3 regions of the Photobacterium atrarenae genome follow, and region 1 is predicted to be linked to each of the others. Evidence: riboswitches for the same ligand, from Rfam matches in the RefSeq annotation. Region 1 holds a riboswitch; each other region holds the start of a gene.

Region 1 (7,954 bases):
CAGCACGTCCACGCCTTCAATCAGGCGCTGTTTCTGCTGCTGCTCGTCGACCCCGCCATACATCGCCAGCGACGTCAGCCCCAGGAGCTGACCATACTGAGTGATCTTCTCTTCAACCTGAATAGCCAACTCGCGGGTCGGGACCAGGATCAGCGCCCGGATCCGCTTTTTCTTTTTCGTCTGTCCCTGGCTCAGCTTTTCCAGGATCGGCAGCACGAAGCTGGCGGTCTTACCGGTGCCGGTTTGCGCAGCGGCAATCAGGTTCTTGCCATCCAGGATCACCGGGATCGCTTTGGCCTGGATCGTGGTCGGTTGGGTATAACCGAGCGCTGCCACCGCTTGCGTCAGTGGTTTGCTCAGTCCAAGTTTAGAGAATGGCATGGATCGCCTCTGGTTCATCAAACAATCAGGTCACGCCTGAAACCGGCGCAACACAAGTAAGCGCGGGATTCTACCATGAACCCCGGCAAGCGCTGAGCATTTTTCCACGCGAAATGACCGACTTCAGTAACGAGAGTCATCTTCGAGGGTCAATCCCGAACGGTTTCCCGCATAGCCATCTGTTGCCGCAAGGCAGCAGCCGCATCACGCGGTGAATCGGCGTGACAAATGGCCGAGACCAGCGCAATCCCGTCAACGCCCGTTTCCACCACCGCATCAAGGTTAGCCGCGTTGATTCCGCCAATCGCAACGATGGGATAACTACTTTGGGCAATCGCCCTGGCCAGCCCGTCAATGCCCCACGCTTTCTTGATGTCGGTTTTGGTCGGGGTGGTAAAAATCGCACTCAGCCCCAGATAGTCCAGCGGGAGAAACTCAGCTTCCATCAGTTGCTGCTCGTTTTCAATCGACAAGCCGAGCAGCTTGTCTTCCCCAATCAATCGGCGCGCCAGCGCCGCTGGCATATCAGATTGTCCCAGATGGACACCATCGGCATCGACCGCCAGGGCGACATCGACGCGATCGTTGATGATCAAAGGCACACCCGTGCCGCGAAGGATGTCTTTCACCGCCTGTGCCCGCTCGATAAACGCGCGAACATCACCGTGCTTTTCCCGCACCTGCACCATGGTCACCCCGCCCGCAACGGCTTGTGCCACAACCGAGGTCAGGGTCGCGAGATCTTGCTGATCGTCTGTCACCAGATATAAATGATATGGGTTCACAACAGTGTTCCTTATGCTAACTTCAGGCGCTGGCGCAGTGTGGTTTCATCGAGCTGATACAGTGCATCGAGCAGGTTAAGCTGCAGGCTTCCGGGCCCGGCGGACTGCTCGGCGGCGATTTCTCCGGCCACCCCCAGGACAGCGGCGGCGGCAAGCCCAGTGGTTTCACCTACTGCCGCAAAAGCGCCGGTCAGTGCCGACAGCGTACAGCCCATCCCGGTGACAGACGGCATCATGGCATGGCCGTTGCGCAGCCGAACCTCGCCTTCCGCGGTTACCACGACATCGGTCGCGCCTGAAATCACCACATTGCACCCATGAACCTCGGCCAGATGACGCGCCGTCCCCACGGCAGCTTCACTGCTGTCCAGTGCATCCACCCCTTTGCTCTGGCCTGCTTCTCCGGCCAACGCAATAATCTCCGAAGCATTGCCGCGGATGATCAGCTGCGCTGCCGCCTGGGCGATCTGACGCGACGTTTGGGTACGCAGGGTGCTGGCCCCACAACCGACCGGATCCAGCACCACCGGCTTGCCATGTCGATTTGCTTGCTCAACGGCATAAGCCATGCGCGGCGTCCAGGAACTATCCAGGGTGCCGATATTCACCACCAACGCACCGGCAAAGCTCATCATTTCAGCCATTTCTTCACGCGAATGCGCCATGATCGGGGATGCACCCAGTGCCAGCAACGCATTGGCGGTGTTGTTCATGACAACGTAATTGGTGATATTGACCACCAGCGGCTTTTGCTGACGCACGGCATTCAGTGCGGAGACGATAGTTTCGGTATTCATATGCTTCCTCAGGCGTCACTGTGACGCGGCCTTGTCACGCTCACCGGTGAGCGGTTCATTTTGGGGAATACCTGAACAGAAATGATGTCAGCGGGAAACAGCCATTTGACGGCACACAAAGGCTGGATTTATCAGGCAGATACATCGGGCTGGAGAAGGAGAACAGCGCCCGGCGATCTATTTATTGAGGCGGAGGCATGATACCTTCCATCGCAAGCGGTATAGTTCCCTACGCCAGTGTTAACTGAATCAGGTTCAACGGGTCTCGCAATGCGATCTCAGCCTAACGGCTCCCCGACTATTTCCCGCGATGATATCAATATTGACTGAAAGCGCAACAAGCCGTGTTGCACTTTCAGTCACTTCAACAGCTTACCCCGCGACAGTCCGCTCCCAAATCGAACGCACCGTCAGGGTTGAGAAGCCCAGTTTTTTACAATTCAGTACATGCAACACAAGTTTTACATCACAGCAAAATTGAGATCCGATCAAAAGGACAGCCCAGAAACTTGAATTTGCTCTCAACTCGACGAATAGGTGATCGCCATTGCCGCTGTTAACCTGCTGACTCAAAAGAAATTACGCTTTCTTTACGGCCAGCATTCCCCGAACTCTGATAAAGTCACCCCATGTTCAGTCAACGACCCCAAGTTATGAAAGCCTCTGCACCCCAACGGACGATCAAAACGCAACGATTTGCCCGGGCGCGGCATTTCACCCAAGCGAATTGTGCCGGTACACGGCATTTTACCAAGCCGTGGCTGTTTGCGGCCTTCACCACCCTCGCCGCGCTGGCGGTGAGTGCCCTGCTCGACCACTGGCTTCACTCCACCGCGGCAGTTTTGCTGATCCTACAACTCGGTGTGGTCTGGGTGGCTTTACATGGGGATCGATTCCGGGCGTTCGCCGCCGCCGTGTGCAGCGCGCTGAGTTTCAACTTTTTCTTTACTGCACCACGCTTTTCCCTGCAGATGTTCCACCCCAGTGACATCATGAACCTGGGGGTGTTCCTGCTCGTTGCCCTGATCACCAGCCAGCTGGCCGAGCACTACCGCCGTCAGCAACAGGCGCTGAAACAAGCAACCCTGCGCAGTAACATTCTGCTGTCCGTCTCCCATGATCTGCGCACGCCGCTCTCCACCATCATCGGAACGCTCAGTACTTTGCAGGCGTATCGCAGCAAGCTGGCAGAGCCGCAACAGGAAGAGTTGCTGCAAAGTGCAATGGATGAAAGCCATCGCTTACACCACTATATCGAGAACCTGCTGCAGGCGACGAAACTGCAATGGGATCAAGTCACGTTGCAAACGACGGAACAGTCGATTGCCCCGATCGTGCATGCAGCCTGCCGCCGGGAGCGCAGCGATCGGATTGTTTTGCACATCATCCCGGATCTACCCCGGGTGCATGTTCAGGCTTCCCTGCTGGAACAGGCGCTGTTCAATGTGATTGATAATGCAGTCGCTTATTCTCCGGCGCAGGAGAAAGTCAGGGTTGAGGTCTACCAAGACGGCGATCAGGTAACCCTGGATATCTGCGATCAGGGTCCGGGGATCCCGCCGGACCAGCACCAGCAGGTATTTGACCTGTTCTACTCTCAGCGCCCCGGTAATCAGGCGGACGGTGGATCTGGTATGGGCCTGACCGTCACTAAAAGTATTATCGACGCCCACCGAGGCACCATTGCCATTGTGCCGGTTGACCAAGGCTGCACCATCCGAATCCAGCTTCCTTGTTACGAGGAGCTCTGTCACGAGGATCTGTCATGACGCCCTACACCATCCTCATCATTGATGATGAGCCGCAAATCCAGACTTTCATCCGTATTGCCCTTTCGGCCGAAGGGTTTCAGTCCGTCAGTGCAACAAATGTGGCTGAAGCGCAGGCGCAAATCAACACAGCAGCGCCCGACCTGATCATTCTGGATTTGGGTCTGCCGGACGGGGACGGCAGCGACTTGCTGCAACGCCTGCGCCGTGACCAGCCCACGCCGGTACTGGTGCTGACCGCCCGGGATGAAGAGGACGAAAAAGTCCGCCTGCTCGAACTCGGCGCCAACGACTATTTAAGCAAGCCGTTCGGGATCCGCGAGCTGATGGCCCGCATCAAAGTGCTGCTGCGCGATCTCATCCCTGCCGAAAAGCCGGCGAACAAGCTGGTGTTTGAACAAATGACCCTGGATATAGAACGCCACGAGGTGCTGCTTAACCACCAGCCGATTTCCCTGTCAAAAAAAGAGTTCGCCCTGCTCTCGACGCTGGCCCGCCATGCCGGGGAGCTGGTCAAGCAAGATCACTTGCTGCGCGATATCTGGGGAGAGACGCATCAGGACGATACCCATTACCTCCGGATCTTCATCAGCCAGCTCAGGCGAAAATTAAATGATGATGCCGACCAGCCCCGGTTTATCAAAACCGAACCGGGGATCGGCTACCGCTTTTTGCCCGAGCTGATCCATCGCGAATAGACCCGCGGTATCACCGAGCCGCATGGTGACACTCGGCTCCATACCCGCATAAACCACAGCATCAGGCAGCCCGTTTCTGACGGGATGCCGGCTCAAGCATGCCCGAAATGACTCGGGTCGGCTTTGTACACCTTCAACACAGAGATTAATACGAAACGAGGAATAAATATGGCTCACTTTACTGTCATTGGGCTTGGCCGCTTCGGCATCGCAGCCAGTCTGGAACTCATTCATCTGGGACACACCGTGACCGGGGTCGACCGAAGTGCCACGGTTGCCGACAAATATGTCGAGGAACTCACCCAAACCGTCATTTGCGATGCCACCGATGAAAATGCCCTGCGCGAACTGGACTTATCCAACAGCGATGCCGTGCTGGTCGCGATCGGGGCCGACATGCAGTCCAGCCTGCTGTGTACCTTGAGCCTCAAAAATATCGGCGTTCGGGAAATCTGGGTCAAAGCCAGCACCAAGGCTCACCACACCATCGTCTCGAAACTCGGCGTGTCGCGGATTATCCATCCGGAAGAGGAAATGGGCATGCGGGTTGCTCAAGCGCTCCATTACCCGATGGTGCACAACTACCTTGCCCTCGGCCATGGCATGTATGTGGTTGAAGTCCACGTCAAATCCGCCTGGCAGGATCACAGCTTAAGCCAGATCCTCGAGCGCACCAGCACCTCAATCGATGTGCTGCTGCTCAAGCGGGATCAGCAGACCCTGACCCAACTCCCGCTGAATTTTCGCGTCCAGCCCGATGACATCCTGCTGCTCAGCGGCTCGCGTGCAGCACTCACTCAACTGGCACCAAGGTTGGTATAACCCATGATCATCTGGCATCCCTCTGTCTCTCCGATTGAGAGAAAACCCAAAGCAGGCAAGAAGATCCTCGCGGCGCCGCCCTTGATCCTCTGCGGTAGCTTCCTGCTATTTATCACCCTCGGCACCCTGGCCCTGAAGCTCCCCTGGTCGACCACCCAGCCCATCACCTGGCTGGAAAGTCTGTTTACCGTCACCTCGGCCGTCACCGTCACCGGGCTGGTCGTGGTCGATACCGGCACGGCCTACACCCCTTTGGGACAAATCATCATCGCCTTGCTGATCCAGCTCGGTGGCCTCGGTATTATGACATTTGCCATCGTCACCCTGATTGCCCTCGGCGGAAAAATCGGCTTTTTACAGCGGACCGTTGCCAAGGAGGCGTTTAACCAGACCGATGCATCCACCATTATGGCCACCGCCAAGTCTGTGTTTCTGTTTGCGCTGATCGTCGAAAGTCTGGGGATGTTGATCCTCTTTATCCGCTGGGCCGAAACGCTGGGCTGGCAGACCAGCCTGTTCCACAGCTTTTTCTATACCATTTCAGCATTCAACAACGCCGGGTTTGCCCTGAGCAGCGACAGCCTGATGCCCTATGTCGACGATCCGACCGTCAACCTAACCATTACCGCGCTGTTTATTACCGGGGGACTTGGATTCACGGTATGGATGGATTTGTGGCAAAAGCGCTGCTGGCGCCAGTTGTCCACCTACAGCAAAATGATGCTCTCTGGCACCGTGATCATCAACGGCGTTGCCCTGCTGGCCATTTATTGTATTGAGTATCACAACCCCAATACCCTGGCCCCCCTTTCTGAAGGCGGCAAATGGCTGGCGGCCTGGTTTCAGGCCGTGACCCCGCGCACGGCCGGGTTCAATACCCTGGCGATTGATCAACTGGAAGATGCCACCACGGCCCTGATCCTGGTCCTGATGTTTATCGGCGGCGGCTCGCTCAGTACCGCCAGCGGGATCAAGGTCGTGACCTTCATGGTTCTGGTCATGGCGACCTATGGTTTTCTGGAACGGAATCAAGACATTCATGTGTTTCAGCGCCGCATCGCAACAGACACGATTCGCAAAGCACTAGCGATGGGGCTGATTTCGATTGGGGTGACCTGGCTGGCGATTTTCCTGCTGCTCCTGACGGAAAACGCGCCGATGCTGGATGTGGTCTTTGAAGCGGTGTCCGCCCTCGGGACAGTCGGCCTCTCACGCGGATTAACCGGCGAGCTCTCCGATGCCGGGGAAGTGATCATCATTTTTCTGATGTTCATGGGCCGTTTGGGGCCCTTAACGGTGGCTTACTGTCTGGCGAGTCCCCATGCCAAGCGAGTTCGACATCCGGAAGCCCGACTGGCAATTGGCTGAGCTGATGCCGATGCCGATGCCGATGCGAGCATCCTATCCGGCTGACCCACTCCGCAGGGGAAATCATTCCCCTGCCCGATGCCGACCCGCCAAAGATTTTTCCATCAACTGGCCGTTGGACTGGACGGCGCCAACCGGTTGCCAACCCTGCCTGTGATAAAACGCGCCCGCTGCTGTATTGCGCGGCAAGTACCGCAGGCGGGCTTGGGAGCAGCCCTGTGCTTGAAATTGATCCAACATGTACGCCTGAAGCCGACCACCGAGATGTCGATGCCGGTACGCAGGCACCAGGTAAATAAGATTGATGTAGCCGTAGCGTTGACCCTCAGCGTCAGTCCGAGGGCACTGATATTCCAACTGACCGATGATCTCCCCGGCGTCACGCACATGCAAAAAACCGGCATCCGGGTTGGCAGCCAATGCCTCAAACCAGGCCAGCGTTTCCTCCCGGCTAAAATGGTCGAGATTGCCGTAACTGACCCGGTGCGTCTCCCGGCGAAATTCAAGGCACAACTCAAGATCCCGATTCAGATCCACCGCTGTGAACGTGAGTTGGGGTGTCTGTTTCATCATGGGCAAGCTCCCTCCCTGAGTAACCCTTTTCCTGACAGCCGACGATTAGGGCACAGCCATCAGGGAAGGTTGAGCACCGACACCAAGCGGACCTCAACCTGCAACGAGATATGTCCTTCGCCTTGCTGCCGGACCACAAATGCTCCGCCTTGCGCCGAAAGTTGGGTGACTTTGAGCGTTTCCCGGCCCAGTTGTTCCAGCCAGTAAAGTGCCAGCGAACACTGGGCTGAGCCGGTCGCGATATCTTCATCAATCCCGATTTTGGGCGCAAAATATCGCAGCACGTAGCCATCACTGCCGTCCTGCGCCGTCAGGATCACGGCATGATAATCTGCAATCGCCGCCAGCACCGCCATATCCGGCGTGAACTGACGCACCAACGCCGGGCTTTCCGCCACCAGCACCAAATCCCGGGTGGCAAAGCTGTCGATCACTGGCAGGCCGATTTGCTTCAGATACCGTTTCAGATCCGGCGAACGGTTCGGCTGCCAGCCCGGCAGCGTCATGTGATACCGTGCGCCGTCTTTGCGCACGATCACCGTCCCGTGTTCGCTGGTCAGGGTCATCGTGTTGGCCTCAGCCGCTGTTTCAACATCAGCCGCAACCTCAGTCTCTGTTCCGGCATCCCCGAACGCCTGCTCCCCAAATTCCAACAACACAGCCGCCGCTGCCAGACTGCCATGACCACACAGATTAATTTCAGCCTGCTGGGAGAACCAGCGAACGGCATACTGAGATTCATCATGGACAACAAACGTCGT
Region 2 (7,954 bases), on a different contig from region 1:
GGTGCCCGCCAGGTCGAGGGCACCATCAACGGCATCGGAGAGCGGGCCGGGAACTGCGCCCTGGAAGAGATCGCGATGATCATCAAAACCCGCGCCGAGCTGCTGGGGGTGGAGACCGGCCTCAAGTATGACGAGATCTCCCGCACCAGCAAGCTGGTCAGTCAGCTGTGCAACATGCCGATCCAGGCCAACAAGGCGATTGTCGGTGCCAATGCCTTCAGCCACTCCTCAGGCATTCACCAGGACGGCATGCTGAAGAATAAGAATACTTACGAAATCATGACCCCGGAGTCCATCGGCCTGAAGAATCAGGCGCTGAACCTGACTTCGCGCTCCGGCCGTGCCGCGGTGAAGAGTCACATGGACACCATGGGCTACAACGAGAGCGAGTACGACTTAGATACCCTGTACGCCGACTTCCTGAAGCTGGCTGATCGCAAGGGCCAGGTCTTCGACTACGACTTAGAAGCGTTGATGTATTTCGCCAACCTGCGTGAGGAAGACGATTACTACAAGCTGAACTATCTGAGCGTGCAGTCCGGCAGCGTGATGGCCACCACCAGCATCAAGCTGCAATGTGGTGAAGAAGAGAAATGCGAAGCGGCGGTCGGCAACGGCCCGGTCGACGCCCTCTACCAGTGCATCTACCGCCTGACCGGCTATGAAATCGTGCTGGATAAGTTCGACCTGACCGCCAAGGGCGAAGGCGAAGACGGACTGGGCCAGGCCGATATCATCGCCAACTACAAAGGCCGCAAATACCACGGCACCGGCCTGGCGACCGACATTGTCGAAGCCTCCGGCCAGGCGCTGCTGCACGTGATCAACAGTATTCACCGTGCCGATCAAATTGAACAAATTAAACAAAAATCCCATATGGAGACCGTATAACCATGGCAGGTACTTATCAAATCGCCGTTTTACCCGGTGACGGCATTGGCCCGGAAGTGATGCAGCAAGCCCACAAGGTGCTGGACGCCGTCCAGGACAAGTTTGGCTTCACCTTAAACTGCACCGAATATGATGTCGGCGGCATTGCCATCGACAACCACGGCAGCCCGCTGCCGGAAGCAACCTTAAAAGGCTGTGAAGCTGCCGATGCCGTGCTGTTCGGCTCGGTCGGCGGTCCGAAATGGGAGCACCTGCCGCCCAATGATCAGCCCGAGCGCGGTGCCCTGCTGCCGCTGCGCAAGCACTTCCAGCTGTTCTGTAATCTGCGTCCGGCACAGATCCATGCCGGCCTGGAGCGCTTCTCGCCGTTGCGTGCCGATATTTCCGAGCGCGGTTTTGACATCGTGGTGGTCCGTGAGCTGACCGGCGGGATCTACTTCGGCCAGCCGAAAGGCCGCGAGGGCGAAGGCGCACAAGAAAAGGCATTTGATACCGAAATTTATCACCGTTATGAAATTGAGCGGATCGCCCGCATCGCGTTTGAATCGGCGATGCTGCGCGACAAGAAAGTCTGCTCGATTGACAAAGCCAACGTGCTGCAAAGCTCAATCCTGTGGCGCGAAGTAGTGGAAGAAGTCGCCCGGGATTACCCGGACGTCAGCCTGAGCCACATGTACATCGACAACGCCACCATGCAGCTGATCAAAGATCCGTCCCAGTTTGACGTCATGCTGTGCTCCAACATCTTCGGCGACATCATCTCAGATGAGTGCGCGATGATCACCGGATCGATGGGGATGCTGCCTTCGGCCAGCCTGAACCAGGACAAGTTCGGCATGTACGAACCTGCCGGCGGCTCCGCCCCGGACATTGCCGGGAAGAATATTGCCAACCCGGTCGCGCAAATTCTGTCCGCCGCGCTGATGCTACGCTACAGCCTGGGTGAAGAGCCCGCGGCCCGCGCCATTGAGCAAGCCGTCTCGCAGGCGCTGGAAGCCGGTGAGCTGACCGCCGATCTGGCCGGTACCCGCCCGGCACTGTCCACCAGCGAGATGGGCGACAAGATCGCCGCCTACATCCGCCAAGCATAATCAGAACGAGGAGCACCCGAGCAATGTCAAACACAGAAGCAAAAGCGCCGAAAACGCTTTACGAAAAAGTCTACGATGCCCACGTTGCCGTCGCGGCGGAAGGCGAAACCCCGATCCTGTACATCGACCGTCACCTGGTCCATGAAGTGACTTCGCCGCAGGCCTTTGACGGCCTGCGGGAGAAAGGCCGCAAGGTGCGCCAGGTCGGCAAAACTTTTGCCACCATGGATCACAACGTTTCGACCCAGACCAAAGATATTAAAGCCTCGGGCGAGATGGCCCGGATCCAGATGGAAACCCTAGCCAAGAACTGTGAAGAATTCGGCGTCACCCTGTACGACTTGAACCACAAGTACCAGGGCATCGTCCACGTCATGGGCCCTGAGCTGGGCATCACCCTGCCGGGGATGACCATTGTCTGCGGCGACTCCCACACCGCCACCCACGGCGCGTTCGGCTCGCTGGCATTTGGTATCGGCACCTCCGAAGTTGAGCACGTGCTGGCAACCCAGACCCTGAAGCAAGCCCGCGCCAAGACGATGAAGATCGAGGTCAAAGGCAAGGTCGCACCGGGCATCACCGCCAAAGATATCGTGCTGGCAATCATCGGCAAAACCACTGCCGCCGGCGGCACCGGCTATGTGGTTGAGTTCTGCGGCGAGGCCATTACTGACCTGTCAATGGAAGGCAGGATGACGGTCTGTAACATGGCCATCGAGCTGGGCGCCAAGGCCGGGCTGATCGCCCCGGACCAAACCACCTTTGATTATGTCCAGGGCCGCAAGTTTGCCCCGACCGGGGCCGACTGGGATGCTGCCGTGGCCTACTGGCAAACCCTGAAAACAGACGCAGGGGCCGAATACGATGCCGTGGTGACTCTGGATGCCAAAGACATCAAGCCGCAGGTGACCTGGGGCACGAATCCAGGCCAGGTCATTGCTGTCGATGAGCCGATCCCGGCCCCGAGTGATTTCAGCGATCCGGTCGAGCAGGCCTCTGCGGCCAAAGCCCTGGCCTATATGGGTCTGGAAGCGGGCAAAAAGCTATCTGATTTTGCCATCGACAAAGTCTTTATCGGCTCATGCACCAACTCGCGCATCGAAGACATGCGCGCCGCTGCAGCCGTGGCCAAAGGCCGCAAGGTCGCGCCGAATGTGCAAGCACTGGTAGTGCCAGGCTCTGAGCAGGTCAAAGCACAAGCCGAACAAGAAGGACTGGACAAGATCTTCATTGATGCCGGATTTGAATGGCGCCTGCCGGGCTGCTCCATGTGTCTGGCAATGAACAACGACCGCCTGGGCCCGGGCGAACGCTGCGCCTCGACCAGTAACCGTAATTTCGAAGGCCGCCAGGGCCGCGACGGCCGCACCCACCTGGTCAGCCCGGCGATGGCCGCGGCTGCTGCATGTGCCGGCCACTTTGTCGATATCCGCGCGCTGGAACCAGAAGCCGCGACCGCATAATTCAGAAGGAACGAAACAATGACAGGATTTAAACAACACACCGGCCTGGTAGTTCCTTTGGATGCTGCCAACGTGGATACCGATGCCATTATCCCGAAACAGTTTTTGCAGAAAGTCACCCGCACCGGCTTTGGCAAGCACCTGTTTCACGACTGGCGCTTTTTAGATGATGCCGGCAAGCAGCCGAACCCGGATTTCGTGATGAACGCGCCACGCTACCAGGGTGCCAGTATCCTGCTGGCGCGGGAGAACTTCGGGTGCGGCTCATCCCGCGAGCACGCCCCGTGGGCACTGGCCGATTACGGTATTCAGGTGATGATCGCGCCGAGTTTTGCCGACATTTTCTACGGCAACTCAATCAACAACCAGATGGTACCGGTGCGCCTGAGCGACGCCGAAGTCGATGAGCTGTTCACATTCGTCACCGCCAACGAAGGGGCTGAAATCACCGTGGATCTGGAAGCCATGACGGTTTCAGCCAACGGTAAGCAGTACCACTTTGAAATCGATGAGTTCCGCCGCCACTGCCTGCTGAACGGGCTGGATAACATCGGCCTGACCCTGCAGCATGAGGACAAAATCGCCGAGTATGAACGCAATATTCCGGCATTTCTGGCCTGATTGCGGATATCATCCGCCCCGGCCACCGTGCCGGGGCTTTTTCAATGCTGGCAACATCTGTCCCAAAAAACTGAAAGAAAACAGCGGCCCGCAGGTCTTTTCCTTTGAACCGCTTAGAATCTGAAGGACACCCCATGCGCTCCCTGTTTGCTCTGATCCTGCTCTGCTTATCACCCGCTATTTTCGCCGCGCCCAAAGCCGACCTCTGGCCGGACTGGCAGCCGCATAACGCCGCTAGCACGGTGCAGGTTGACCACAGCCGCTGGCAACAGCTGCTGGATAAATATCTTGTCACCCAACCAACCCAGACCCTGTTTCGCTACCGTCAGGTCAGCGACAGCGATCGCTACGAGCTGGGTCGCTATGTGCGCGATCTGAGCCAAAGCGATCCACGTCAGCTCAACCGCCGCGAGCAGTTTGCCTACTGGGTCAACCTCTACAATGCCCTCACCGTCAAACTGATCCTCGACAACTACCCCGTGAGCTCGATCACTAAGCTCGGCGGCCTGTTCAGCTTCGGTCCCTGGGATGAAGAGGTTATTACCATCAACGGCAAAGCCCTGACCCTCAATGACATTGAGCACCGGATCCTGCGCCCGATCTGGCAGGACCCGCGCATCCACTACGTGGTGAACTGCGCCAGCCTCGGCTGCCCGGATCTCCAGCCGCAGGCCTTTACTGCCGCCAATGCCGAAGCCCTGCTCGAGCAAAGCGCCAAACGCTTTATCAACAGTGACAAAGGCGTGGCGGTGCGCGGCAACCGGGTACGTCTGTCATCGATCTATGACTGGTACGGCAGCGATTTCGGCACCCGTGCCCAACTGCAACGCCACCTCAACCGCTACCGGGATGGGAAACCGGTGACGCTCAACAGTGTCAGTTACGACTATAACTGGGCCCTGAACGAAGCCCGCTAACGTGCTTGTAGGCCGGACGATTGCGAGAAGCTGGCAACCCACCGCCGGGCAGATTACAATACCGGCTGTTCTCATGGGGTGTCTGAGCCCGGCTCAGACTGAGACTGCCTACGCAGAACCCATTGAACCTGAACCAGATCATGCTGGCGTAGGAATTGAGATGATTTGAAGTGCCTTTGCTTTTCCAAGTCGCAGCACGATGCCGCGAGCCCTTCTCAACCCTAAGCCGCTCAAACGATTTTCTTCTCTTGCAGGATGCAAGCGTATCAGGAGCGCACCGTGAAAAAACATCTGTCTATTTTGACCCTGGCGATGGCCGCCGGCTCTGCCTGGGCCGCCGACGAGACTCTGACTGTCTACACCTACAGCTCATTTGCCTCAGACTGGGGACCGGGCCCGGCGATTGAAAAAGCCTTTGAAGCCCAATGTGACTGTAACCTGGAATTTGTCGCCCTTGACGATGGCGTTTCCATCCTCAACCGCCTGCGCCTGGAGGGCAAAACCACCCAGGCCGATGTCGTGCTGGGGCTGGACAACAACCTGATCAGCGAAGCAAAAAATACCGGCCTGCTGGCCGAGCACCAGCTCGATACCAGCAAGCTGGATGTGCCGAACGGCTGGCAGGACACCACGTTTGTCCCGTTTGATTACGGCTACTTTGCCTTTATCTACGACAGCAGCAAGCTGAGCAACCCGCCGAAAAGCCTGGATGAGCTGGTTCAGCGCGATGATCTGAGCATCATCTACCAGGATCCGCGCACCTCGACCCCGGGCCAGGGCCTGATGCTGTGGATGAAATCCGTCTACGGCGACCAAGCCAGCGACGCCTGGCAGCAGCTGGCGAAGAAGACCGTGACCGTCACCAAAGGCTGGTCGGAAGCCTACAGCATGTTCCTTAAAGGCGAATCCGATCTGGTGCTCTCCTACACCACCTCTCCGGCGTATCACCTGATTGCCGAGAACGAAGGCAAGTATAAAGCGGCGAATTTCAGCGAAGGCCACTATATGCAGGTGGAAGTGGCCGCCAAGCTGAAGGGCAGCAATAACCAGAAACTGGCCGATCAGTTCATGGCCTTTATCCTGACGCCACAGTTCCAGGGGGAGATCCCGACCGGCAACTGGATGTATCCGGTGGTCAAGCAGGAGCTGCCGCAAGGGTTTGAGCAACTGACCCTGCCGGCCAAATCGCTGGAATTTACCGCAGAGGATGTTGCGGCGAACCGACGTGGATGGATCCGTGAATGGCAACATGCACTGACCCGTTAAAAGCGAGACGCTGTTGAATACCCGCGTAACCCAAGTATTGCCCGGCCTGATCTCGGCCGGGTTGATTGTAGCCCTGGTGGTCAGTGCCCTGAGCGCCCTGATTGGCCAGGCCCATTCCCTGAGCCCGTGGCTGATCTGGCAGGATCCCTACCTGCGCCATGTCACCGGCTTTAGTTTCTACCAGGCATTCCTGTCGACATTGCTCAGCATTGTCCCGGCGATCCCGGTCGCCTATGCCTTTTCCCGCCGCCGTTTCCCCGGCCGCAGCCTGCTGCTGCGCCTGTTCGCCATGACCCTGGTGCTGCCGGTACTGGTCGCGGTATTCGGCCTGCTGGCGATATACGGCAAAAGTGGGCTGCTGGCCCAGTGGCTGGAGCACAGGGGCGGATCGATGCCATTCTCCGTCTATGGACTTCACGGCATTTTGCTGGCCCATGTGTTTCTCAATTTCCCGCTGGCCACCCGGCTGCTGCACCAGAGCCTGGACAGTATTCCCTACGAACAGCATCAGCTGGCCGCCCATTTGGGGATGCGCGGCTGGAGCAAGTTTCGCTTAATCGCCTGGCCGCGGTTGCGCCAGCAACTGCCGCAGGTCATCGGCCTGGTGTTCATGCTCTGCTTTACCAGTTTTGCCGTGGTGATGTCGCTCGGCGGCGGGCCCAAAGCGACCACCATAGAGCTGGCGATCTATCAGGCGCTGCGCTACGACTTTGACTTGGCCGGCGGGGCCATGCTGGCCCTGTGGCAAATGCTGATCTGCTGCAGCCTGGTGTTATTCAGCCAACGCTTTGCCAAACCACTCGCCACCCTGAGCGGCGCGACTGCCCGTCCGCTGCCGCCACAACACGACAGCTGGCAGGGCAAAGTCTGGGACGGTGTGTGGATTGCCTTCACTTTGCTACTCGTGCTGCCGCCGCTGCTGGCGGTGGTCGGTGCCGGGCTGAACCCGCAACTGCCGGCGCTGCTGAGCGATCCTGCGCTGTGGCAGGCGGTCGGGACCTCGCTGAAAATCGCCTCGCTGGCCTGCCTGCTGGCACTGCTGGGCGGCGTGACGATTCTGCTGGCCAGCCGTCAGTGGCGGTTGCGCCACCATGGCCTGTCGGCCGACGGCATCGAGCTCATCGGCACCATGATTCTGGTGACGCCGGGGTTGGTGTTGAGTACCGGGATCTTCCTCCTGCTGCGCCAGTTTACCGACGTCTTTGCCGCGGCATTCTGGGTGGTGGTCAGCGTCAATGCCCTGATGGCCTTGCCCTATGTGATCAAAACCCTGAGCCAGCCGATGCTGCACATCGCCCAGCAGTACAACCCGCTGTGTCACAGCCTCGGCATGCGGGGTGGGGCCCGGCTGCGACTGGTCGAATGGCCGGCCCTGCGCAAGCCGATCGCCCAGGCGCTGGCGATGGGCTTTGTCCTGTCGCTGGGCGATCTGGGCGCGATTGCCCTGTTCGGCAGCCAGGGCTTCCAGACCCTGCCGCTGTATCTGTATCAGCTGCTCGGCAGCTACCAGATGGACGCCGCTGCCGTTGCCGCCTTGGTCTTGCTGCTACTGAGCCTGGGCCTGTTTACCCTGGTGGAAAAATTGCTCATTCGGAATCCATGATGTTAACCCTGAACCAACTGACCCACAGTTACGTCCAACCGGGCCGCCAGCGTGAGCGCACCCGCTTTTGCTTTGATCTCAACGTCGAGGCCGGCGAAATCG
Region 3 (7,954 bases), on a different contig from region 1:
AGGTGGGAGGCTTCGAAGCAGGTACGCCAGTATCTGTGGAGCCGTCCTTGAAATACCACCCTTGTAGTGTTGATGTTCTAACGTCGGCCCCTTATCGGGGTTGCGGACAGTGCCTGGTGGGTAGTTTGACTGGGGCGGTCTCCTCCCAAAGCGTAACGGAGGAGCACGAAGGTGGGCTAATCACGGTCGGACATCGTGAGGTTAGTGCAATGGCATAAGCCCGCTTGACTGCGAGAATGACGGTTCGAGCAGGTGCGAAAGCAGGTCATAGTGATCCGGTGGTTCTGAATGGAAGGGCCATCGCTCAACGGATAAAAGGTACTCCGGGGATAACAGGCTGATACCGCCCAAGAGTTCATATCGACGGCGGTGTTTGGCACCTCGATGTCGGCTCATCACATCCTGGGGCTGAAGTCGGTCCCAAGGGTATGGCTGTTCGCCATTTAAAGTGGTACGCGAGCTGGGTTTAGAACGTCGTGAGACAGTTCGGTCCCTATCTGCCGTGGGCGTTGGATGATTGAGAGGGGCTGCTCCTAGTACGAGAGGACCGGAGTGGACGAACCGCTGGTGTTCGGGTTGTGTCGCCAGACGCATTGCCCGGTAGCTAAGTTCGGAATCGATAACCGCTGAAAGCATCTAAGCGGGAAGCGAGCCTCAAGATGAGTCATCCCCAAGGCTTTAAGCCTTCTGAAGGGTTGTCGTAGACTACGACGTTGATAGGCAGGGTGTGTAAGCGCTGTGAGGCGTTGAGCTAACCTGTACTAATTGCCCGTGCGGCTTAACCATACAACACCCAAGGGGTTTTGTTTACGAAGTACGGACTCCGCAAGCACTTGAATGACGTGTTTGGGAACACTGGTCAGATTTTCCGAGATTGTATCTTTCGCCGAAGGCGCAAGATAAACAGAATTTGCTTGGCGACCATAGCGTTATGGACCCACCTGATCCCATGCCGAACTCAGCAGTGAAACGTAACAGCGCCGATGGTAGTGTGGGGCCTCCCCATGTGAGAGTAGGACATCGCCAGGCTTTGAACATTAACTTGATTGAAGCCATCACAGTAAGACTTCGATTAAGTGCCGTGTGGAGCGGTAGTTCAGTTGGTTAGAATACCGGCCTGTCACGCCGGGGGTCGCGGGTTCGAGTCCCGTCCGCTCCGCCACTCTTTCTAGGGGTGTAGCTCCAATTGGCAGAGCAGCGGATTCCAAATCCGCGTGTTGGGGGTTCGAATCCCTCCACCCCTGCCATCTTCAAAGCCTCAGTCGAAAGACTGGGGCTTTTTTGTTGTGCGCCGAGCATGGCGTTGTTCTAGGAGGTGAAAGTCCTCTACGGGCTCAGTCGAGCGAGAACCGTTAGCCTATGCAAGGGTGCCCACCGTGAGGTGGGATCTGAAGGAAGCAAACGGCAAAACTTGGGTGTGACGAACAGAAACCTGATAGTAGGCCAGTACAACTTGGGTAACCTAGCAATATATAGAACAGCCCAATGCCTCGACGGGAAGTGTGTACGGGTAAATCAGGCACAGCCAAGGGAAAGAACAACGTCTTACCTCGGGAGATCTTACGACCTGTCTCGGATGAGACTAATACAACAGTGATGTTGTGTGACGGGTAATAAGAAGTCAGCAGAAGGCATAGTACCTTGGGGAAGTACAACCCAAGGGAAGGCCGGAACTGAATATATCAAGAAGCAGTCACTAGACACTCAATCATGTGGGGTCATAGCAAGATGAACAACATCTCTACGTACTACTGGGCAACACCGCAAGTGACGCTCATGGCCACGAAGAATGACAAGCATGATCGGCGTAGACAGGAGGACGAGTCTTGGTGACCTCAACTCAGTTGATGGAGCGGATCTGCTCCTCAACAAATCTGAACCAAGCCCTGAGAAGAGTGAAGAAGAACAAGGGATGTGCTGGGGTTGATAAACTCGACATAACAGCGACTATCTCGATGCTTCGGCAGTCTTCTAATGGGCAAGCGCTCCGCCAGAGCCTTCTGGACGGGAGCTACCAACCCCAACCCGTTCTGGGTGTAGAAATTCCCAAACCTAGCGGGGGAGTGAGGCAGCTAGGTATCCCAACTGTACTTGATAGGGTAGTCCAACAGGCCATTACCTCAGTACTGACAGATATCTACGAACCTCAGTTTTCAAGCAACAGTTATGGGTTCAGGCCTAACCGCAGTGCCCACCATGCATTGGTGGCAGCAAGCCACTACATCAGGGAGGGGCGGGGTTATGTAGTCGACATAGACCTGGCGAAATACTTCGATACTGTGAACCACGATAGACTGATGCACAGGCTATCGGAGGACATCACAGATAAACGGGTCCTGAAGCTGGTCAGGTCATACCTACAGGCAGGCATAATGCGAAACGGGTTAGTTGAGCAGAGGCAACGAGGGACGCCACAGGGTGGACCATTATCTCCGCTGCTATCAAATATCGTATTAGATGAGTTGGATAAAGAGCTTGAGCGAAGAGGGCATAAGTTCTGCCGATATGCAGACGACTGCCAAATCTACGTGCACAGTGAGGAAGCCGCCAATCGAGTAAAAGCCTCAATCACGGAGTTCTTGGAGCAGAAACTGAAACTCAGGGTTAACCGTGAGAAAAGTGCGGCAACGAGAGTGACAGAGCGGACTTACCTAGGCCATCGCTTTCAACGAGATGGAAGCATCCATATCTCGAAGACAGCACAAACTCAGATGAAGAAGCGAGTGCGTCAAATAACGAAGCGGAATCGAGGGCGAGAGTTGAAGACAGTCCTAGTCGAACTCACTCAATACCTAAGAGGTTGGCAACACTATTTCAAGCTTGCCATACGGAAAAGCGCGATGCAGCGCTTGGATGAATGGATAAGGCGGTGCTTACGGTGCTATCGCCTCAAGCAGCGCAAGCGCAGATACAGCATAGCGACATGGTTACGCCAAGAGGGTGTAAGCGAACGCAATGCGTGGAAGCTGGCGATGTCAGATAAAGGGTGGTGGCACTTGGCTTTATCGCCCCAGCTCAATCAGGCCATGCCAATGAAATGGTTCAAGGATATGGGTCTGTACTCGTTGCGAGATGGGTACGAGTCACTGAAAATATATTCGGAACCGCCGTATGCGACCCACGCTTGTACGGTGGTGTGAGAGGACGGAGGCCGTGAGGCCTCCTCCTACTCGATTGCCCAGCGAAGCTGGCAAACCTGTCAGGCTGAAAGAAGCCTGAATCGCCCCGACTGATACCAATCGCAGTAAATAACTGGTCATCCTAGCTTGTTCAAATGCTCGATAACTGCGTTAGAAGTTTTGATTGTAGAATAACTACTGATCAAAAAATCCTGCCTTGTTCTCAAACGTTTTTCCTGCACTATGTCTGCTCACTGATTTACTTTGATTGGTATTAGAATGGTCTTTAGCTTTTCACCAGGAGTTGATAGCCAATAAAGCAGGCCGTCAGACTGAGGGCGACATTGAGAAGCATATTGAGTCCGGCTTTTAAAAACGCGCCTTGTTGCATCAGGATGACATTATCCATGGAGAAGGTTGAGAAGGTGGTCAGGGCGCCGAGGAAGCCGAGGCCGATCATCGGACGGGCGGGGATGGCTGTGATCATGCCCTGGTTGATCGCCGACATCAGCATGCCCATGAGGAATGAACCGACCACATTGACCACCAGGGTGCCATAAGGAAAACCTCGGCCAAACCAGCTGACGCATAGCTCAGAGATCAGGTACCGCGAACAGGCACCGAATGCTCCGCCTAACGCAATTAGCCCAAGAAAGAGAAATTGGCTCATTTACACTACTTTAGATTGTGAGAACGTTGCCATACTAATACCACGATCTTGCTACGTTGATCATCTTTGCCCGGCAGTATTGATGCAATCATTGATTGAGCGACGGCATGATCATTGGTTTTAAGCACGTCACCCGCTGCGCTTATCTATGGGGAGGAAGTGTATGGCCTTGTATCAAATCGTGTTGCTGGCAGTCAACCCGGATAATCTGGATGCACATCAGCTGATGGTGAAGGCGGCTGTTATTGCTGAGCAAAATCATGCTGAACTACACGTCGCGTTTGTGGAGCCAGGGCTGGGGAATGTCAGCTTTCTCGATGCGGAGTTGGGGTTGGAAGAGGCGCACTTGGATACCCAGGCGACGCGGATTCTACAATTGTCAGCCTTGTCCCGGCGCTCCCCTTATAAAGTCCGCGCTATGCATATTGCCGATGGTGACGTTGCCAAGCACTTGCTGGTTCTGGTCAAACAGGTTCGGGCGAATCTGGTGGTGTTGGGGGTGCATAAGAGCGGTGTTCAGTGGTTTGGCGACCTCAGCCAGGTATTGTCGCAGCAAGGCGGCTGTGATGTGCTCATGTGCCATTGAACAAAGAAGTCAGAAAGCGGTATTGGATGGTTGCTGATCGTTCAGGACTTCCATATACTCGAGAGTAACTTGTCGGAGTGCCAATTGGCTGAGACCGCATTGCGGGATCCGTAGAACCTGATCAGGCTAATACCTGCGAAGGGAACAAGAGAAAATCTTCTGTATTGCTGCATCCGCAGCTGCTGTTCCAGATGATGTTACACACCCTACGTGTAGCCTCTTGTTGACGCACCCACCGATAAGCAAATTCCCTTTTATACAGAACAAGGAAATTGCTATGTCGAATCGCAAACAAGCGAGACTGGAAGCGAAACAATTCATTGATTCACTCACTACCCAACCGTACCCGAATTCTCAAAAGGTCTATATCACCGGCAGTCGTGACGACATCCGTGTCCCGATGCGGGAAATCACTCTGGCGGATAGTCTGGTTGGCGGTACCAAAGATGCGCCGGTTTTTGAGCCCAATGAGCCGGTACGTGTTTACGATACTTCCGGTCTGTATACCGATCCTGAACATGAAATCGATATCTATGCGGGCCTGCCACGGCTGCGGGAGCAGTGGATTGCTGAGCGCGAAGATACCATCGAGCTGGATGAACTGAGCTCGGCTTATTCCAAAGAGCGTCTGGCTGACGATACGCTGGATGATTTGCGCTTTGGCGAGCGGGCCCGGATCCGCCGTGCGAAAGACGGGGCGAATGTCACTCAGCTTCACTACGCGCGTCAGGGGATCATAACCCCGGAAATGGAATATATCGCGATCCGTGAAAATATGGGTCGCGCCAAGTACCGCGATGCGTTGCTAACCCAGCAACATCCGGGGCAAAACTTCGGGGCCAATCTGCCGGAAGAAATTACGCCGGAGTTTGTGCGTCAGGAAGTGGCAGAAGGTCGGGCGATTATTCCTGCCAACATTAACCACCCGGAATCGGAGCCGATGATCATCGGCCGTAACTTCCTGGTCAAGGTGAATGCCAATATCGGTAACTCCGCGGTCAGCTCATCCATCGAAGAAGAAGTCGAGAAGCTGGTGTGGTCCACCCGCTGGGGCGGCGATACCGTGATGGACCTGTCGACCGGCCGCAACATCCATGAAACCCGCGAGTGGATCATCCGCAACAGCCCGGTTCCGATTGGCACCGTGCCGATGTATCAGGCGCTGGAGAAGGTGAACGGCATCGCTGAGAATCTGACCTGGGAAGTGTTCCGCGACACCTTGCTGGAGCAGGCTGAGCAGGGAGTGGATTACTTCACCATTCACGCCGGGGTGCTGCTGCGCTACGTACCGATGACTGCCAAGCGGGTGACCGGGATTGTTTCGCGGGGCGGCTCAATCATGGCCAAGTGGTGCCTGGCCCACCACAAAGAAAGTTTCCTCTATGAACACTTCCGTGAGATTTGTGAAATTTGTGCCCAGTACGATATTTCGCTCTCCTTGGGGGATGGCTTGCGTCCGGGCTCGGTCGCCGATGCCAACGATGAAGCTCAGTTCAGCGAGCTGCGCACCTTGGGTGAACTGACCAAAATTGCCTGGGAATATGATGTTCAGGTGATGATTGAAGGTCCGGGACATGTGCCGATGCACATGATCAAAGAGAACATGGAAGAGCAGCTCAGGCACTGCCATGAAGCGCCGTTCTACACCCTGGGCCCGCTGACAACTGATATTGCCCCGGGCTATGACCACATTACCTCGGGCATTGGCGCGGCGATGATTGGCTGGTACGGCTGTGCCATGCTGTGTTACGTGACCCCGAAAGAGCACCTGGGCCTGCCGAACAAAGACGATGTGAAGGTCGGGCTGATCACCTATAAGCTGTGCGCCCATGCAGCCGACTTGGCCAAAGGTCATCCGGGAGCTCAGGTCCGGGACAACGCGTTGTCGAAAGCCCGGTTTGAATTCCGCTGGGAAGATCAGTTCAACCTAGCACTGGATCCGGAAACTGCCCGGGCTTACCACGATGAAACTCTGCCGCAGGAGTCCGGTAAGGTCGCACATTTCTGCTCGATGTGTGGCCCGAAATTCTGCTCGATGAAAATTTCCCAGGAAGTGCGGGACTACGCCAAGGCGCTCCCTGAAGGGGCGGATGCGCAGGCAGTCGAAATCAAGTTACTTGATGATCCGCTCGAAGGCATGCAGCAAAAAGCCGACGAATTCCGGGCTCGCGGCAGCGAGCTTTACCACCCGGTTCAAGAGGAAAGCTAATGGGCATGATCACGGTACCGGAATCCCTGGCGCCGTTGCGCCGTTATTTAGGGTCTCTGTTTGCCTCAGCACAACGTTATCAGCTGGGCCAGCCAGTTGAGATGGTCTGGACAGCTGAATCTGTGGTAACGATTGAAGTCGATGGTCGCGCTGTTCATCTGGCATTTCAGTTTGAAGCCAGGGAGGTGTTGGACTACCGGGTGAGAGATCAATGGCAGCCGCCGTATCCATCACTCGGTGAGATGCAACAGCAGGTTGCGCAGGATCCGTCTCTGGTGGTGTGTGGTTTACCGACCGAACAGGGTTGCGTGGATCTCTGGCATCACCAGGGTGAAGCGCGCGCAGTGTACTGCCGTCAGGCTGGATCAGCTGAGCCGCAACGCGCCATGTTGCTGGCCGCTCTGGCCCTGGATTATCCGTTGGAAGATGCAGTCACCTTAGCCCGGGCCTATGCCCGGTGCTATCTCCATGATAAGGATGAAGGGTGTGTGGACAGCTGGCCGCTCGAGCGGGCGCTGTTCCCACGGCCGCTGACGGCCAATCATCCCGATGCTGAGGCGCTGGGTTGGGCGAGCAAGGAAGTGGCGGTGGCGCCGTTTGCCAAAGCCGATCCGGCCCAGATGGCGCTCTACCCGGTGGTCGACTCGGCTGCCTGGGTGGCACGACTGCTCGATATGGGCGTCACCCTGACTCAGCTGCGGATCAAAGACCCGGCAGAGCCGACGCTGGATCTGCAGATCCGCCAGGTGGTAGCTGCCGGCACAGAGGCCGGGGCGCAGGTCTATATCAATGACTACTGGCAGCAGGCGATTGCAAACCAGGCTTACGGGGTGCATTTGGGCCAGGAAGATCTGGAAACCGCCGATCTGGTCGCGATCCAGCAAGCCGGATTGCGGCTGGGCCTGTCGACCCATGGTTATTATGAGATCCTGCGGGCAGCTGAGTTTCGCCCCAGCTATATTGCCCTGGGCCATATCTATCCGACCACCACCAAGCAAATGCCGTCCAAGCCGCAGGGACTCAGCCGGCTGGCGCTGTATCAGCGCCTGATCGGTCAGGATTTCCCGACCGTGGCGATCGGCGGGATTGATTTACCCCGTGCCGATGCCGTCTGGCAGACTGGGGTGAGTAGTGTGGCGGTGGTCCGGGCGATCACCCAGGCCGATGATCCGCAGGCTGCGGTGGATGACTTTTACCGTCGCCTGGTGCGCCCGGAGTCGCAGCGCCCGGTCCCGAAAAAGGAGCTTGCCTATGCTGAGTGATCAGGCCTTTATCCGCTATAACCGACAGATCATGTTGCCGGAAATCGGTGAAGCCGGGCAGGCACAGCTTGCGCAGGCGCAGGTTTTGCTGGTTGGTGCCGGCGGATT

The links. A riboswitch is a leader RNA that binds a small molecule or an ion and turns the genes downstream of it on or off. The one in region 1 is predicted to bind thiamine pyrophosphate.
Region 2: another riboswitch for thiamine pyrophosphate. It lies ahead of thiB (thiamine ABC transporter substrate binding subunit); the one in region 1 lies ahead of thiM (hydroxyethylthiazole kinase).
Region 3: another riboswitch for thiamine pyrophosphate. It lies ahead of thiC (phosphomethylpyrimidine synthase ThiC); the one in region 1 lies ahead of thiM (hydroxyethylthiazole kinase).

Annotation. Positions count from the first base shown of each region.
Region 1 is NZ_CP101509.1:189,888-197,841, forward strand. It holds gene NNL38_RS17030 (DEAD/DEAH box helicase) at 1-381, opposite strand, end outside; gene thiE (thiamine phosphate synthase) at 531-1,166, opposite strand; gene thiM (hydroxyethylthiazole kinase) at 1,178-1,963, opposite strand; TPP riboswitch at 2,173-2,270, opposite strand; gene NNL38_RS17045 (sensor histidine kinase) at 2,617-3,732, shown strand; gene NNL38_RS17050 (response regulator) at 3,729-4,430, shown strand; gene NNL38_RS17055 (potassium channel family protein) at 4,599-5,252, shown strand; gene NNL38_RS17060 (TrkH family potassium uptake protein) at 5,256-6,620, shown strand; gene NNL38_RS17065 (GNAT family N-acetyltransferase) at 6,684-7,193, opposite strand; gene NNL38_RS17070 (PhzF family phenazine biosynthesis protein) at 7,253-7,954, opposite strand, start outside.
Region 2 is NZ_CP101508.1:3,046,339-3,054,292, forward strand. It holds gene leuA (2-isopropylmalate synthase) at 1-891, shown strand, start outside; gene leuB (3-isopropylmalate dehydrogenase) at 894-1,982, shown strand; gene leuC (3-isopropylmalate dehydratase large subunit) at 2,006-3,445, shown strand; gene leuD (3-isopropylmalate dehydratase small subunit) at 3,464-4,066, shown strand; gene NNL38_RS14110 (DUF547 domain-containing protein) at 4,201-4,983, shown strand; TPP riboswitch at 5,048-5,156, shown strand; gene thiB (thiamine ABC transporter substrate binding subunit) at 5,296-6,249, shown strand; gene thiP (thiamine/thiamine pyrophosphate ABC transporter permease ThiP) at 6,263-7,852, shown strand; gene thiQ (thiamine ABC transporter ATP-binding protein) at 7,852-7,954, shown strand, end outside.
Region 3 is NZ_CP101508.1:3,379,896-3,387,849, reverse strand. It holds rRNA gene NNL38_RS15775 (23S ribosomal RNA) at 1-786, shown strand, start outside; rRNA gene rrf (5S ribosomal RNA) at 914-1,029, shown strand; tRNA gene NNL38_RS15765 (tRNA-Asp) at 1,086-1,162, shown strand; tRNA gene NNL38_RS15760 (tRNA-Trp) at 1,171-1,247, shown strand; gene ltrA (group II intron reverse transcriptase/maturase) at 1,848-3,140, shown strand; gene crcB (fluoride efflux transporter CrcB) at 3,406-3,789, opposite strand; gene NNL38_RS15745 (universal stress protein) at 3,953-4,375, shown strand; TPP riboswitch at 4,439-4,536, shown strand; gene thiC (phosphomethylpyrimidine synthase ThiC) at 4,653-6,584, shown strand; gene thiE (thiamine phosphate synthase) at 6,584-7,846, shown strand; gene NNL38_RS15730 (HesA/MoeB/ThiF family protein) at 7,836-7,954, shown strand, end outside.